2 regions of the Marinomonas sp. IMCC 4694 genome follow, and region 2 is predicted to be linked to the other one. Evidence: predicted binding sites of a transcription regulator. Region 2 holds the regulator's gene; the other holds the start of a gene.
What was found. Region 2 encodes PhoB, which activates phosphate uptake and scavenging genes when phosphate is short. Its sites were predicted from a motif close to TGTCATANNNNTGTCANA; they were not measured.
Positions count from the first base shown of each region.

Region 1: FXV75_RS05050 (inorganic phosphate transporter) is a predicted target of PhoB. The motif match lies at 4,203-4,220, and genes of this name have one in related genera.

Region 1 is NZ_VSRV01000001.1:1,094,931-1,101,979, reverse strand. Features, by position in the region: gene FXV75_RS05065 (LysE family translocator) at 1-619, opposite strand, end outside; gene FXV75_RS05070 (DNA topoisomerase III) at 1-2, shown strand, start outside; gene FXV75_RS05060 (hypothetical protein) at 681-1,463, opposite strand; gene FXV75_RS05055 (hypothetical protein) at 1,515-2,207, opposite strand; gene FXV75_RS05050 (inorganic phosphate transporter) at 2,365-3,939, opposite strand; gene FXV75_RS05045 (L-serine ammonia-lyase) at 4,286-5,668, opposite strand; gene FXV75_RS05040 (aldehyde dehydrogenase family protein) at 6,013-7,049, opposite strand, start outside.
Region 2 is NZ_VSRV01000001.1:3,457,346-3,464,394, reverse strand. Features, by position in the region: gene FXV75_RS15945 (sensor histidine kinase) at 1-281, opposite strand, end outside; gene FXV75_RS15940 (hypothetical protein) at 286-795, opposite strand; gene cysZ (sulfate transporter CysZ) at 1,064-1,843, shown strand; gene FXV75_RS15930 (response regulator) at 1,843-2,685, shown strand; gene phoR (phosphate regulon sensor histidine kinase PhoR) at 2,735-4,051, opposite strand; gene phoB (phosphate regulon transcriptional regulator PhoB) at 4,048-4,743, opposite strand; gene ubiA (4-hydroxybenzoate octaprenyltransferase) at 4,828-5,682, opposite strand; gene FXV75_RS15910 (chorismate--pyruvate lyase family protein) at 5,679-6,239, opposite strand; gene FXV75_RS15905 (HDOD domain-containing protein) at 6,246-7,049, opposite strand, start outside.

The DNA of each region.
Region 1 (7,049 bases), 2.4 Mb from region 2:
AGCCAATAGCTAACCAGACCCCTACCCCGATCATGAGTGAACCCGCAATACGGTTCATAATACGCACGTTGCCACTTTTCATTAGTATGGATTTGAGCGTTCTGCCCCCAGCAGAATAAATGAGCAAACAACTGAACTCTAGCGCCAAGATAATACTAATCAAAATAACTAACTGTCCAGTAAGAGGCAGATTGGCATCCAAAAAAGGCGGCAATAAAGCCACAAAAAATGCCCACCCTTTTGGATTGGCTATCGCGGTCACAAAACCTTGCGACATCAGTTCAACGCGCGAAGCGGGCGTGGCGTTGGCGTCTTCTGTCTTGATCGCCATTTTGCCTTTGGAAAGCCACATTTGCAGGCCCACAAAAGCAAGATACGCCCCTCCAATGTATTTTAAAATCATAAACACACTTGGGTAATTCAACAGTAAGGCTGCGACCCCAATGGCCGACAAGGTCGCCACCATTGCAACGCCGACAAGCTCCCCCAACATCATCCATAGGGCTCTTTTTACACCAATGGTCATGCCTAATGTCATGGCCAAGGTCATGCACATACCAGGGGTGATGGAAACAAAGAAAAAGGTGGGAATAAACGCTGAAAGTACGGCTAGACTCACAGAAAATCCTTATAGACATTAAAGTTATTCGGTAAACAACCCTTTAAAAACACAAAAATTGCTAAAAACGCTTCTTAATATTTCGGTTTGAGTCTTCCATGAACTTATCCCATTCAGAATCCAGCTCGGCATCGGCTTTATTGTCTGAGCTTCTTGCCATCTCCTCTTCGGCCTTTTGCAAAGCAGAGTCTTCTTCAATTTCTCGTATTAAATCATTCAATTTTAAAATAGTAGGTTGAGCCTCGGGCGTGTCTTTCACCGGCGCTAACTGTGCCAAAGCCTCTTTGTACATTTTGACCGAGTTCTCCATTAAGCCATTTAAAAATGCTTGCCTAGCAAGGTAAGAGTGGTAATCCGCATTGACTTTAAAGTGGTAAAAGTTCATCAGCTTTTTGTACCTATGGGCAACGTCCGAACTGATCGTACTGTCTTTTTGGCATAACGCGAGAAATACTTTAAACGATTCAAATTGGCGCTTTATTTCCATAATCAACAATTCGTCATTGATGGGTTTGGCTCGGCGTTTATGTTTACTGTTTTGAAACGCATTCATTTCTTCTACGATATGATTATGACGCCGCGCAAGGGTTGGGTCTGGGTGTAAAACAAGCAACTGTTCGTATATCGCGACTTTTCGAGAATACAGCCACAACCTCATATCTTTAGGCTGATACTGAGGGGGAATATCATCGAGGTAGCGTCGTACTTGACGCAACTGATTGTTTAAAAATGCCACCTTGCGCAATCTGTCCAGTCGGGCCTGTTCTTTCAATTGCAAAAAAATAACAAGAGCAAGAAATCCTACAATAAACAATAAAAGTGCGGCTGTGGTTAAAGTGGCCATTTTAAATATCGTGAACCTTAATAAAATTCATGCTTACGTCGCCCTGTATGTTCATTGTCGTTTTATTGCAATATCATCGCTGTTTTTGTCAAACAAAAGCATTTCGACATCTTGTATCATTTTTTGCAATCGTGCTTTCTCGCGCTTGGAGCTCACAATGGAGCCATTTTTCTCAATGATGGACAGCGCAAAGCGATAACGCTCTAACGCACGCGCTTTTTTGTTTTCCTCTAAATCTTGCCGCGCTTGTTTGACCAATAAATCACGTTGCGCCAAAGCATGAGCGTAACGAATGAGGGTCAGGTGATGCTTTATGACCACCCGACTACCACCATAACTCTCTGGCATATTGCGAATTTCTCTGAGCATGTACTGCAGGATATTCTGCATTTGTTCAAACTGTTGCTGGCTCGACACACGATCTTTTGACGCTATGTTACGGCCCAGCTTTAACTCAGACAAATGAATGAGAAGCTCTTCTTTCTTTTCAATAAACGGCGTTCGAAAATTGGCCCTTACGCATTCCGCTATCACATTAAGTAAGTATTCTATGATGAAAATTTTAGTGTCTCTCGTGAGGTAACGGTCTGATACCTTCTTTAGAGAATACAACATGTGATCGCTGCGTTTGGACAAACGTGACAGTAATCTCTCTCTCATCTCTCGTTGCTTACTCTTCCAATGAAAATAAGGAGGAATTAGACAACTCACTGCCACAGTAATAATGGCTACAAAAATCCACATTCTCGATTCCACTTTTTAGATTTTATCTATTTCTCTACTCTTAATTGAAACATTAGTAAAAATTGAACAATGATAAGATGTTATATAACATTGTCGAGGTGATAAAAACAAAAAAAGACCAGTTCGCCTGATCTTTTTTTGAATGCTGAAAATGGATTTATCGAGAAACAGAAAAACCTAACAGCATATAAAATATAATAGCAGACAGTGTCGCCGACGCAGGAACCGTAATTACCCAAGCCGCTGCGATTCTAAACAAGGCTGAACGCTTAACAAGCTCTTTTTTAGTCGCTTTCTTCAACCCTCTGCGTTCTGAAGAAGAAATAGGAGAAGCCGATTGAGCCGCTTTTAATTCTTTCAGAATAGCACGCTTCTCTTCAACATCGGCCAGCTTAAAGCGTTTAACAAAAACTTGAGTCTGTTGACCGTTGTGACCTGCGGATTCTGAATGTGCAATAATACCAGACAGTTTTTTCTCGTAGGATAACTTCAAGTACTCACGAAGAAAACCCACACCAAAGATCCCACCTACTGCAATGTGTGTAGAACTCACCGGTAACCCCAGCTGAGAGGCAATAATCACCGTAATCGCCGCTGCCATAGCAACACAAAATGCTCTGGTTTTATCCAATTCTGTGATTTCTGAGCCTACTGTTTTGATCAATTTAGGGCCAAATAGTGCCAAACCAACCGCAATACCGACACCACCCACTAGCATAATCCAAAGAGGAATTGCAGCTTTGGCAGAAACAGCGCCTGTCATCAAAGCGTCGTTAATCGCCGCTAATGGCCCAATCGCGTTAGCGACATCATTGGCACCATGGGCAAAACTTAACAGCGCCGCCGATACAATTAAAGGAATAGTAAATAGACTGTTTACAGCATCTTTATCATTTTTTAAGGCAGAAGCGGCCTTATCCACGATAGGACGCACAACAAAGTACACGGTTAAAGCAATGGCAAAACCGACCAAACTTGCGCTGATGAAATCCAGTTTCCAGATCTTCTTCAAACCTTTCAAAATCAAATAAGTTGAAAAAGCCCACATCATAAAAGCGACTAATACAGGCACGACTTTTTTTGCCGATTCAATCATGTCATTTTTGTAAGTAATGGATCGTTTAATGTACATCAGAAACAATGCAGCGATGCCCCCCCCCATTACTGGGGAAATAATCCAACTAGCCACAATAGCGATCATTTTGTCCCAGTTAGCAATGTCCCAGCCACCCGCTGCAATGCCAGCCCCTAATACGCCCCCTACAATAGAGTGAGTAGTGGACACTGGTGCGCCCAAGTAAGTCGCTAAGTTTAACCAAATAGCACCGGCCAGCAAAGCCGCCATCATGACCCAAATAAAGGTTTCTGTGTCACCTATAGCGTTAGGGTTAATAATGCCGTTTTTGATCGTACCGACCACAGTACCACCAGCGATAAGGGCACCAGCGGCTTCGAATACAGCGGCAATGAGTATAGCCCCTGTCATAGACAAAGCTTTCGATCCAACGGCCGGACCGACGTTGTTCGCTACGTCATTGGCGCCGATATTGACAGCCATGTAAGCGCCAATCGCCGCCGCGATAACAAGAATAGAAAGGTTAGAAACGCCAGCGCCATGGCTAGAGGCATAAAAACCAGCCGCCAACACGAATGCTAAAGCAATCAATACACGTACAAATTCATGACCACTTAATAAACTAGATTCTTCTTTCAGGTTATTTTTAAGATCCATAAGGGCTCTTCTGTCTCTAATATTAATCTTTGCCAAACCATCAATTTTCACGTCACACGCATAAAATCAACGACATGCTTGTCCTAGCATCCAAACTCATTTGGCTCTCAAATCATCACATCACATTTCTCAACATGTGATTTTTAACGCCATTCTACACTGAGCATTCACAGATAAAAACCCTTAAACGGCTCGTGTACAAGGTGATAAAAAGAATGAAAAAAGCACCCCTTGAGGCGCTTGTTAAGAATATACTACAGAAATGTGACTGTTTTGTTACAGCCCTATTTAGACCCGTGATTGCCTAAATACGTTGATAAAAAAGAGCCATACCAAACGCTGCAGATCAGCACTCAATCACGTTAACGGCAAGCCCGCCTCGTGAGGTTTCTTTGTACTTATCATTCATATCTCGACCGGTATCACGCATGGTGCGAATAACCTTATCGAGCGACACATAATGCGTACCGTCTCCACGCAACGCCATGCTGGCGGAATTAATGGCTTTAATTGACCCCATAGCATTACGCTCTATACAAGGAACTTGCACCAGACCGCCAATGGGATCGCATGTTAATCCTAAATTGTGCTCCATGCCGATCTCGGCGGCGTTTTCTACTTGTTCTGGAGAGCCACCTGTAGCAGCCGCCAAACCCGCTGCGGCCATCGCACAAGCTGATCCAACCTCGCCTTGACAACCCACTTCGGCGCCAGAAATAGACGCATTTTCTTTAAACAACATACCAATTGCCGCTGCGGTTAGGAAAAAAGTCACAATTCCCTCTTCACTGGAACGTGGGCAAAACTCCCAATAATAATGCAATACCGCGGGGATAATGCCAGCCGCACCGTTAGTAGGAGCCGTGACCACCCTACCGCCCGCGGCATTCTCTTCGTTCACAGCCAGGGCGTATAAATTGACCCAATCCATCGCACCTAAAGACGGTGTAATCATATCCATGCGCGTCTTGCTGCTCAGATCTCTGTGCAAGCTGGCGGCTCTTCGCTTCACTTTTAATCCACCAGGCAAAATACCTTCGTTACGAATACCTTGTTGAACGCACTCTTTCATCACCGACCAAATAGATAAAATGCCTTGTTTGATCTCGGCGTCACTTCGCCAATGTCGTTCATTTTCCATCATAATTTGTGCGATGCTCTTGTCCTGCTCTCGACACAGCGTGATCAGCGTTTCGGCACTATGGAATACATGAGGCAACTCTGTTGTGTCTTCGACAAGCGCAACGTTACCATCTTCATCTTCTTGAACAATAAAGCCACCACCGACTGAATAAAACGTCGCCTGATGCATCACAGCACCTTGACCATCAAACGCCACAAGCACCATGCCATTGGCATGAAAATCTAAACGGTCAACACGGTGGTAAATAATATCGTTTGAAACATCCATCGCAACAACATGATGCGCCAATAATACTAATTTCGAAACAGCTTGTATTTCTGCTACGCGATCATTGACGCCACTGGGGTCGATCGATTCTGGCAATTCACCTTCTAACCCCATTAATACCGCTGTTCCGGTTCCATGACCTTTACCCGTTGCACCCAGTGACCCATATAAGTCAACTTTCAAACGGCACACGCTTGGCAGTAAGCCGCGTGATTCCAGTTGATGGGCAAATTGATTGGCTGCCACCATTGGGCCAACGGTGTGGGAGCTGGAGGGGCCGATCCCCACTTTGAAAAGGTCAAATAAACTGATGGCCATGGTGTTTTCCTTTGCCGAGGCAGCAATGCCATACGACGCTAAAGATGAATAACAAAAAATCATTGATGTAAGAAATTAGCATTTATGATATTAAGTTTCCAATCGGAAACACGGGATTCGCCACTAAATCCTGCTCAACAGAGCAAATAAGCAACTTTATGACGCTTAAAGACCAATACCCGCTCCGCATTCGCTCCTGATGCGGCGAGTAGCGTTTACCGTTAAACGCTTAACAACCCACAAACGAAAAAAACCAAAAGACCGATCCGTCTTTTGGTTTTTATGTCTGTCATTTAATGTAAACACTTTATTCGTGTGTGTTTATCTTTGCTTATCCCGCCGGATTAGAAAAACCCGAGAGGATTAACGTCGTAGCTCACCAACATGTTTTTGGTTTGCTGATAATGTTCAAGTGCCATTTTATGAGTTTCACGACCCACGCCAGATTTCTTATAGCCACCAAACGCAGAGTGGGCAGGATACTGATGATAGCAGTTCATCCATACGCGGCCTGCTTCTAAGTTGCGGCCCATGCGGTACGCCAAATTGGTATCACGTGTCCACACGCCTGCACCCAAACCAAACTCACTGTCATTCGCAATCGCCAACGCTTCCGCTTCGTCTTTAAAGGTCGTCACGCTCACCACAGGGCCAAAAATTTCTTCTTGGAAAATGCGCATGCTGTTGGAGCCTTTAAACAAGGTCGGTTGTACGTAGAAGCCTTTTTCCAATCCATCAATCGATTCAATTCCCCCACCAATCAATAATTCGGCGCCTTCTTCCTTACCGATCTCAATGTAGCTAAGGATTTTTTCATATTGCTGTTTAGAAGCTTGAGCGCCCACCTGTACATCCGTGTCTAACGGATTACCACGTTTAATCGTCTTCGTACGCTCGACCACCATGGCCATGAATTCATCGTAAATTGACTCGTGAACAAGCGCTCGAGACGGACACGTACACACTTCCCCTTGGTTAAAGAACGCCAACACCAAACCTTCGACACACTTGCTGACGAATTCTTTTTCATGGCTCATGATGTCAGCAAAATAAATGTTCGGTGATTTCCCTCCCAATTCGACACTGGAAGGAATGATATTTTCCGCGGCGCATTTCAAAATATGCGAGCCAACAGGGGTTGACCCGGTGAATGCAATTTTGGCGATACGTTTGCTAGTCGCAAGGGCCTCACCGGCTTCTTTACCGTAGCCATTGACGATATTTAACACCCCTGGTGGCAGTAAATCTTGAATCACTTTGATCATTTCAAGAATCGAGGCGGGAGTTTGTTCCGCCGGTTTGAGTACCACACAGTTACCCGCCGCGAGTGCGGGTGCTAGCTTCCAAGCGGCCATTAGTATCGGAAAATTCCAAGGAATAA
Region 2 (7,049 bases):
ATTAAAAGATCGTATTCGAAAAACGCATTTCCTTGCAGTGAAGGCGCTGTCTTGTCTAGTTGAATCAAGTAATTGAGAAAGCGATAAGATTGCACATGCAATTGCAGCGCGTTCCACAGTGTGCTTTCAAACACTCGACGGCCGTTGTTATTTGAGCTGTCGCTGGTGAACGTAATAATGCTTAACACCGTGATAGAAAGGGCGATAATAAGCGCAATAAAACCGTATAAGACCCATTGTTTAATTTGAGAGAGCCAAGGGGTTCGTTGAAATAATCGCACGGTTTTACTCCATTAAGACCATCGATTCAATGCGACTAATTTGCCAGATAGAGCGCCCATAATACTCTTCAGATTTCAGCGTTTCTTTGTCGTCGAATGGATAGATCATCATAATCGGACCAAGGTTTCTGATGCTTATTAGGTTGCCATCCATGTGGGTCGCAAAAATGGCCCCATGCTCAACAAAGTCAGTGAGTGGGATGTCCGTCATGTATTGATTAAGCGCAGTGACTTTTAACCGTGTCCCCTCGCTTTTTATATAAGCGAAAAGATCAACCGCCGAGAAGCCTTGGTAGGTGTGCACTTCTTTTGTCCATGGAGTGCGTGTGGTCACAAAGCGTTGCGGCAACCGGTTCAGCATGGCCATATCGAACGTAACACCTTGTTTTGAAGGCTTGGTATGAATGGTGTCTGAAACGGTGAGAATCACAGGACCTTGTGGCGTCTCTGTGGCGTGAGTTACCACAGAGAAAAAGCCTAAAAACAGCAAAACACAGAAAGTGAACACACGCATGGGGCTGAGCCTTAAAACCGCTACAAAAATAGCCAGTAAAGAAAATGGACAATGAATAAAAATAGCGGGCTTTTTAGACGATTGCTAGACAACGACGCCATAAGACTGCATTGATTTGAAAAAAAACAATTTTTTATCCCGATAAAGCGAAATGTGGTGAATGTTTGCTTTAAACACAGGTAATTAGAACCGCGTTGTGGAGCCTAGAATGCCCTCATGATATTCTGTCCGCTCTTTACAAAAATAGACAAAAAGGTAAAACGATACCGTGATCACACACCCATTTAAAGCGGCTGGGGCTTTTTTAAAAGCCTTTCCATTGGTGCTTTCTAAAGAGTTAAGGCTGTTTATATTGGCGCCCTTACTCGCGAATTGCTTGCTGATAGGCTTATTGTATTTTGTGGCGTTCAGTTATTTTCAAACCCTGATGGATTCAGCAATGGGGTACTTGCCCGAGTGGGTGTCTTTTCTTAATTGGCTGTTTTATTTGATTTTTGCGGCCATTATTAGCGTGTTGTTGTTTTACAGTTTTTCTGTTGGGGTGAATATTTTAGCGGCGCCGTTTATGGCTTTTTTGGCGGAAAAAGTAGAAGCAAAACAAACCGGTAAAGTGTTCGATGAAACCTTAACCGCGGGCGTTATTATGGCGATTGCGGGGCGCAGTTTGCAGCGTGAATTCCAAAAAATACTCTACTTTTTGCCTCGTTTTATTTTGTTGCTTTTGTTGTCGTTTATCCCTTTAGTGAACGTCATTGCGCCGGTGTTACTGCTGTTATTTTCCATGTGGATGTTGTCTTTACAGTACATGGATTATGCCTTCGATAACAACAAGGTGACTTTTCACGAGATGCGGATGGCGTTGCGCAGCAAGCCTTTGTTGTGCTGGACGTTTGGTGCCATTGTAATGGTCGGTTTAGCGATTCCTATTTTTAATGTATTTATGATGCCGATTGCAGTTGTGGCCGCCACCTTGTTATGGATTTCGGTGTTTAGAACACAACACGGTGACTTTTCCGCGTTGTTAGATCGCCCCCGTGGAGTATGGTAATGGCCATGAAAATCTTAATCGTTGATGATGCTTCTTTTACGCGCGATTTGATCCGCCGTACACTGCGTAAGCAGTTTCCCGCGGTGGAGATTGAAGACGCAATAAATGGTCGAAAGGCGCAACAACTCATGTCAAAAATGCAGTTTGATATGGTGTTGTGTGACTGGGAAATGCCTGAAGTGACGGGGGTCGAGTTGCTGAAATGGTGCCGAGATCAGCCTAATTATAAAAAAGCAGACGTCCCCTTTGTGATGATCACCAGTCGTGGCGATAAAAGCCACGTTGTCGAAGCGGTGCAGTCTGGTGTAACGGATTATCTTGGTAAGCCTTTTTCCAGCGAGCAGCTGGTGAGCAAGGTGATGTCCGCCGCGAAGAAACACGGCCTTGAGCATCGGTTAGCGTCGCAAAAGCCCCGTGAATCCATTAGTCCCGGTGGTGTGGGGGCGGCGTCGTTAGATATTCTGATGGGAGGGGGGAGATCGGCGCCCGTAAAGGCGACGAAATTTACTCACCCTGACGCGCCCGTTGTATCTGTCAAAGAGGTGAAAATACCGACACTGGTGCGATTTGAAAACAAACAATTTCGTTGCATGGTGATTCAATTCAGTAAGACAGAGGCGACCATGTTGATAAAAAGCGACGACGTGGTGCCTCAAGTATTGGGCCAAGCGGTGTTGGATTTGGAATTTTCCGGCCAGGTTAATCGCCTGAATTACTACATACAGTCTGTTTCAACCACAGAGAAAAAACACGACTCTACGTTTTTGACGGTGGTGCTGGGACTGATCGATCAAGACAGTGAAAAAGAAGTTTTTATTAGCACATTATTCGACAGCTTGTGAGTTTTTCTTTGTTTTACCCGTTGCGTTGTGCGCGCAAGGGGAGAGCGTTTTAAGACGTTGGCGGTACAGGGCGGTTGTCGTTCCGTACTCTGCTAGCAGGGAAGTAGCAAGCAAACTTACTGCCGATGCCCGGTTGGCTTTTTACCTGCAATTTGGCGTCGTGGTGCAGTAAAATGTGCTTAACAATTGCCAGCCCTAATCCTGTGCCCCCCGTTTTTGATCCTCGTCCTTTGTCTACTCTAAAAAAACGCTCTGTTAGCCGCGGGATGTAGTTTGGCTCAATGCCGATGCCCGTGTCTTGTACCGAGAAAATTCCGTTTAGCTCGTTGGATTCCCATGTGACGGTAATATTGCCGCCTTCAGGGGAGTATTTTATAGCATTCACCACGAGGTTAGAAAACGCGCTGTATAATTCTTTATAAGCACCGTAAAGGTGAGCATTATCTGGAATGTGTACGTCGATGATGTGTTGTTCCGACAGAATAGGCGCAGTGGCATTGGTGATGGTTTTGACGATGTCGCTTACGCTATGCCACTGGTTTTCTTCGCGTTTGTCATTGCTTTCTAAGCGAGAGAGTAAGAGAAGGTCTTCGATCAGTTGTTCCATGCGTTCCGACTGTTCAGACATGTTGACGATGCCCTTTTGCATACTGGCAGGTAACTTATCTTTGAACATGCCTAAGGTTTCTAGGTAGCCTTTAATCACGGTAAGGGGGGTTTTTAATTCATGAGAAGCGTTAGCGACAAAGTCTTTTCGCATTTGCTCCATCAGGTGCAAGCGGGTTACATCTCTGATAAAAATAAGGTGATCGTTTTTATCGTACAATGTGGTTTGGATTTCTAGGTAGATGCCTTCCATTGATGGGGATTTAATGACTAAGGGCTCACCAAAACGCTTTTGACTAAAATATCTAAAAAACTCTGGGCTGCGCACAATGTTCGTGATCATTTGACCGCGATCGACTGGACGAACTAAACCAAAAAAATCGGCCGCGGAATTGTTCCACCACTCTAAATTACCTTGGTTATCCGCCATGATGACGCCTTCTTTTAATGCAGCGGTGGAGCTTTCTATTCTGGTCAGTGCTTGGCGCATTCGACGTTTCGATTTGCGTTGCTTCTTTTGTAATCGATGTACGGCATCAAACACATCGCCCCAAATGCCGCTGGCTTCAGGAGGAGCGCCACGTCCAGAATGTCGCAACCAATAATGAAATTGATAAAGCTGATAAAGCTGTAAATACAGCGATCCTAAAACGTACAGCAGTAAAACACCTAATAGTTGACCAATGATTAGGCCAATGACAACACAGGAGGCAAGGCCTGCTAACCATGTGAGAAAGGTGTTTCGCCATATTGTTTTCATACAGACCTTTTTGCAGAGAAGCGGTAGCCAGTCCCTCGTACCGTTTGAATTAAGAAATCATGAGAGCTACCAATGGCTTTGCGTAGACGACGAATATGCACATCGACGGTACGCTCTTCAACATACACATTGCCTCCCCAGACTTGATCCAATAATTGGGCTCTTGAGTAGGCGCGTTCTTGGTGAGTCATGAGAAATTTTAGCAAACGATATTCTGTTGGCCCCATGTCTAACGGGCGGTTATCTATGGTAACCCGTTGGCTAATAGGATCAAGCGTTAAGCCTTCCACTTCAAGCGGCTCGTCCACGCCCTGAGGCGTAGCACGACGCAATACGGCTTTGAGTCGGGCGACCAATTCTCTAGGTGAGAAGGGCTTGGTGATGTAATCATCCGCGCCAACTTCTAGCCCTTGAATTTTGTTATCTTCTTCGCTTTTAGCCGTCAAAATAATCACCGGTATTTCTGCCGTAGTGGTGTCTTTTTTAAGTCGACGAGTCAGCTCGATACCGCTGCCACCAGGCATCATCCAGTCGACTAGGATAAGGTCGGGCCGATGGTCGACAATTATCTCATGAGCTTGCTGAATATTTTCGGCTTCCAAATATTCATAGCCCGCCATTTCAAGTGCAATGGCGATCATTTCACGAATGGAAGATTCGTCGTCAATTATTAATACTTTTTTACCGGTCACAGGATACACCCTCATCTCAGGAACGGTTTCATTAAAGCGGTCAAATGTGACAATTCGGTTACATTGTCATAACTTTGCCATAAATTAGATAAAATAGCTGAAAGCTAGGCCAAGAAAAATACAGCCCCCAATGCGATTATTATCTAAAAAAGAGCGAAAGCAAGCGTGTCGATCCCGTGTTTTGGCTTGGCTAAATTGTTGATAAAAAAGCCCACTACACAGAACGAGTGCGGCGAAATAGGGCCAATTTAATGTGGCAAGCACGCCGATCCACGTCAGTAACGATAAGGTCAAACCTTGCAAACATACAATCACAAATAAGTCGTATTGGCCAAATAAAATGGCAGTGGATTTGATGCCAATTTTTAAGTCGTCTGGGCGATCTGTTATAGCATAGTAGGTATCATAGGCAATCGTCCAAAAGCAGTTGGCTATAAACAGCATCCACAGTTCAGGATCCGTTAGGTCGCCCCCTTGTGCGCTGTATGCCATGGGAATCGACCACGAAAACGCCAACCCAAGAAAGAGTTGAGGCAGGTGCGTATAACGTTTCATAAAGGGGTAAAGCACCGCTAACCCTAGGCCAGCAAAGGACAGCATGATGGTTCTTACATCGGTAAAAAGCACCAGTATAAAGCTTAGTAAGCACAGCCCAGCAAACAGCATTAACGCCTCTTTTTCAGACACTCGGCCAGAAGGCAGGGGGCGATTTTTGGTACGGTCAACGTAGCCGTCAACTTTTCGGTCGGCATAATCATTGATGACACAGCCTGCGGAGCGCATGCTGAATACTCCTAACACAAAAATGACGATAAGGTGCCATTCAGGCAAACCATCGGCCGCGAGCCACAAAGCCCATAAGGTGGGCCACAGCACTAAAAAAGAGCCGATAGGTTTGTTAAATCGTGTTAAGTCTGCGTAGTCTTTTAGCATGCTCATAAAAATCCAAACGGCGGTTTTAGGGGAATGTCATCAAAAAAAGCTTCGTTCACTAGTATGCCGGGGCCATATTGGTGAAACACAGAGCGTCTTGCCCACAGTGCCGAGGCCTGATTAGGAAACAGGCGCTTGGGTAATTGGGTCACTTCAATCGCGCTCCTGCGTAAGGCCCTGTACTGAAAAAGGTAACCACCTAGGGGGGTATTTTTTAACTGTTTTACTTGTCGCCAATGACCACGCAATGATCGAGCAGGGATCACTGACCGTGCGTAAATAACCGCTGAGCCGTTTATTCTGAGTAGAACAGTGCGAATGCGAGCCGCTTCTCTTGGACGTAAGGACAGCCTTCTTCTTTCGCGCGATGTAGGAGCCCCCCAAGTGTCTTCAAGCACGTCGACCGTCAGAATGCCAAGGCTTTGTAACGTTGCGGTTAACGAGTCTTGTGTGACTAGCCAGGGCCACAAATGACGGGGTACGTTGTTTTTATTAATTCGATGCACAGGCGACCAGCGATAGTCGAATTGTTGAGCAGCAGACGGGTTCATTAGTGTCGTCATGGCGTGTTAGGCGTTCATCTTTTGGATAAGAGCGACCATTCTATGCAACTCGGTCGAGTGTTGAAAGACCGCATTGCACTGTGCTTTTGTTTCTTCAAGACTCAAACCAAGCGCGCGTAACGCCGAAGGCTCAATGTTGTTATCGTGGCGCAATTGATGTGATACATACAGTAAGGTGGCAAGAGTGGCGTGTTCGCCATAGTAATCAGGGTTTTTACTGTATCGTATGGACATCCAGATGCTCTCTGGAAGGCCCCAATGACGGAGCAACCAAGAGCCGAGTTGCTCTTTGGTAAAATGCATGATTTTCATTTCGATCAATTCTGATGACAAATGTGCGTTGGCTTCTTGATAGCGTGACAAAATCGAAAAATGGGGTGGAAAAATCGTACTGAGGGCTAAGTAACCAAAGTTCTGTAGTAATCCCGCTAGGTACGCGTGGCCGATTTTTGGGCGTTTAGGTGCTGGCATGGCGTTTACCAATGCGGTCATGAGTGCCGCGTTGGAAACCGAGCCAAACCAAAAATCCTCGTAGTGGCGTGGTCCGTCTTGTGGCGTTCTAAAGGCTGTCCCGATGGATAATCCCAACGCGAGATTCATGACCATGTCAAAGCCCAGTACACGGATAATGGCGTCTTCGATAGAGTCAATAGAGCCAGGAGCACCGTAATACGAAGATGAAGCCCAGCTGATGACTTGGGCGCTTAAACTGGGGTCTAGCGCGATCGCATCACACAGTTCATCGGTACCGGCGGTTTCTTCGGTGGAGAGCCGAATAATACGATGAGAAGACGGGGGCAAAGGTGGAAT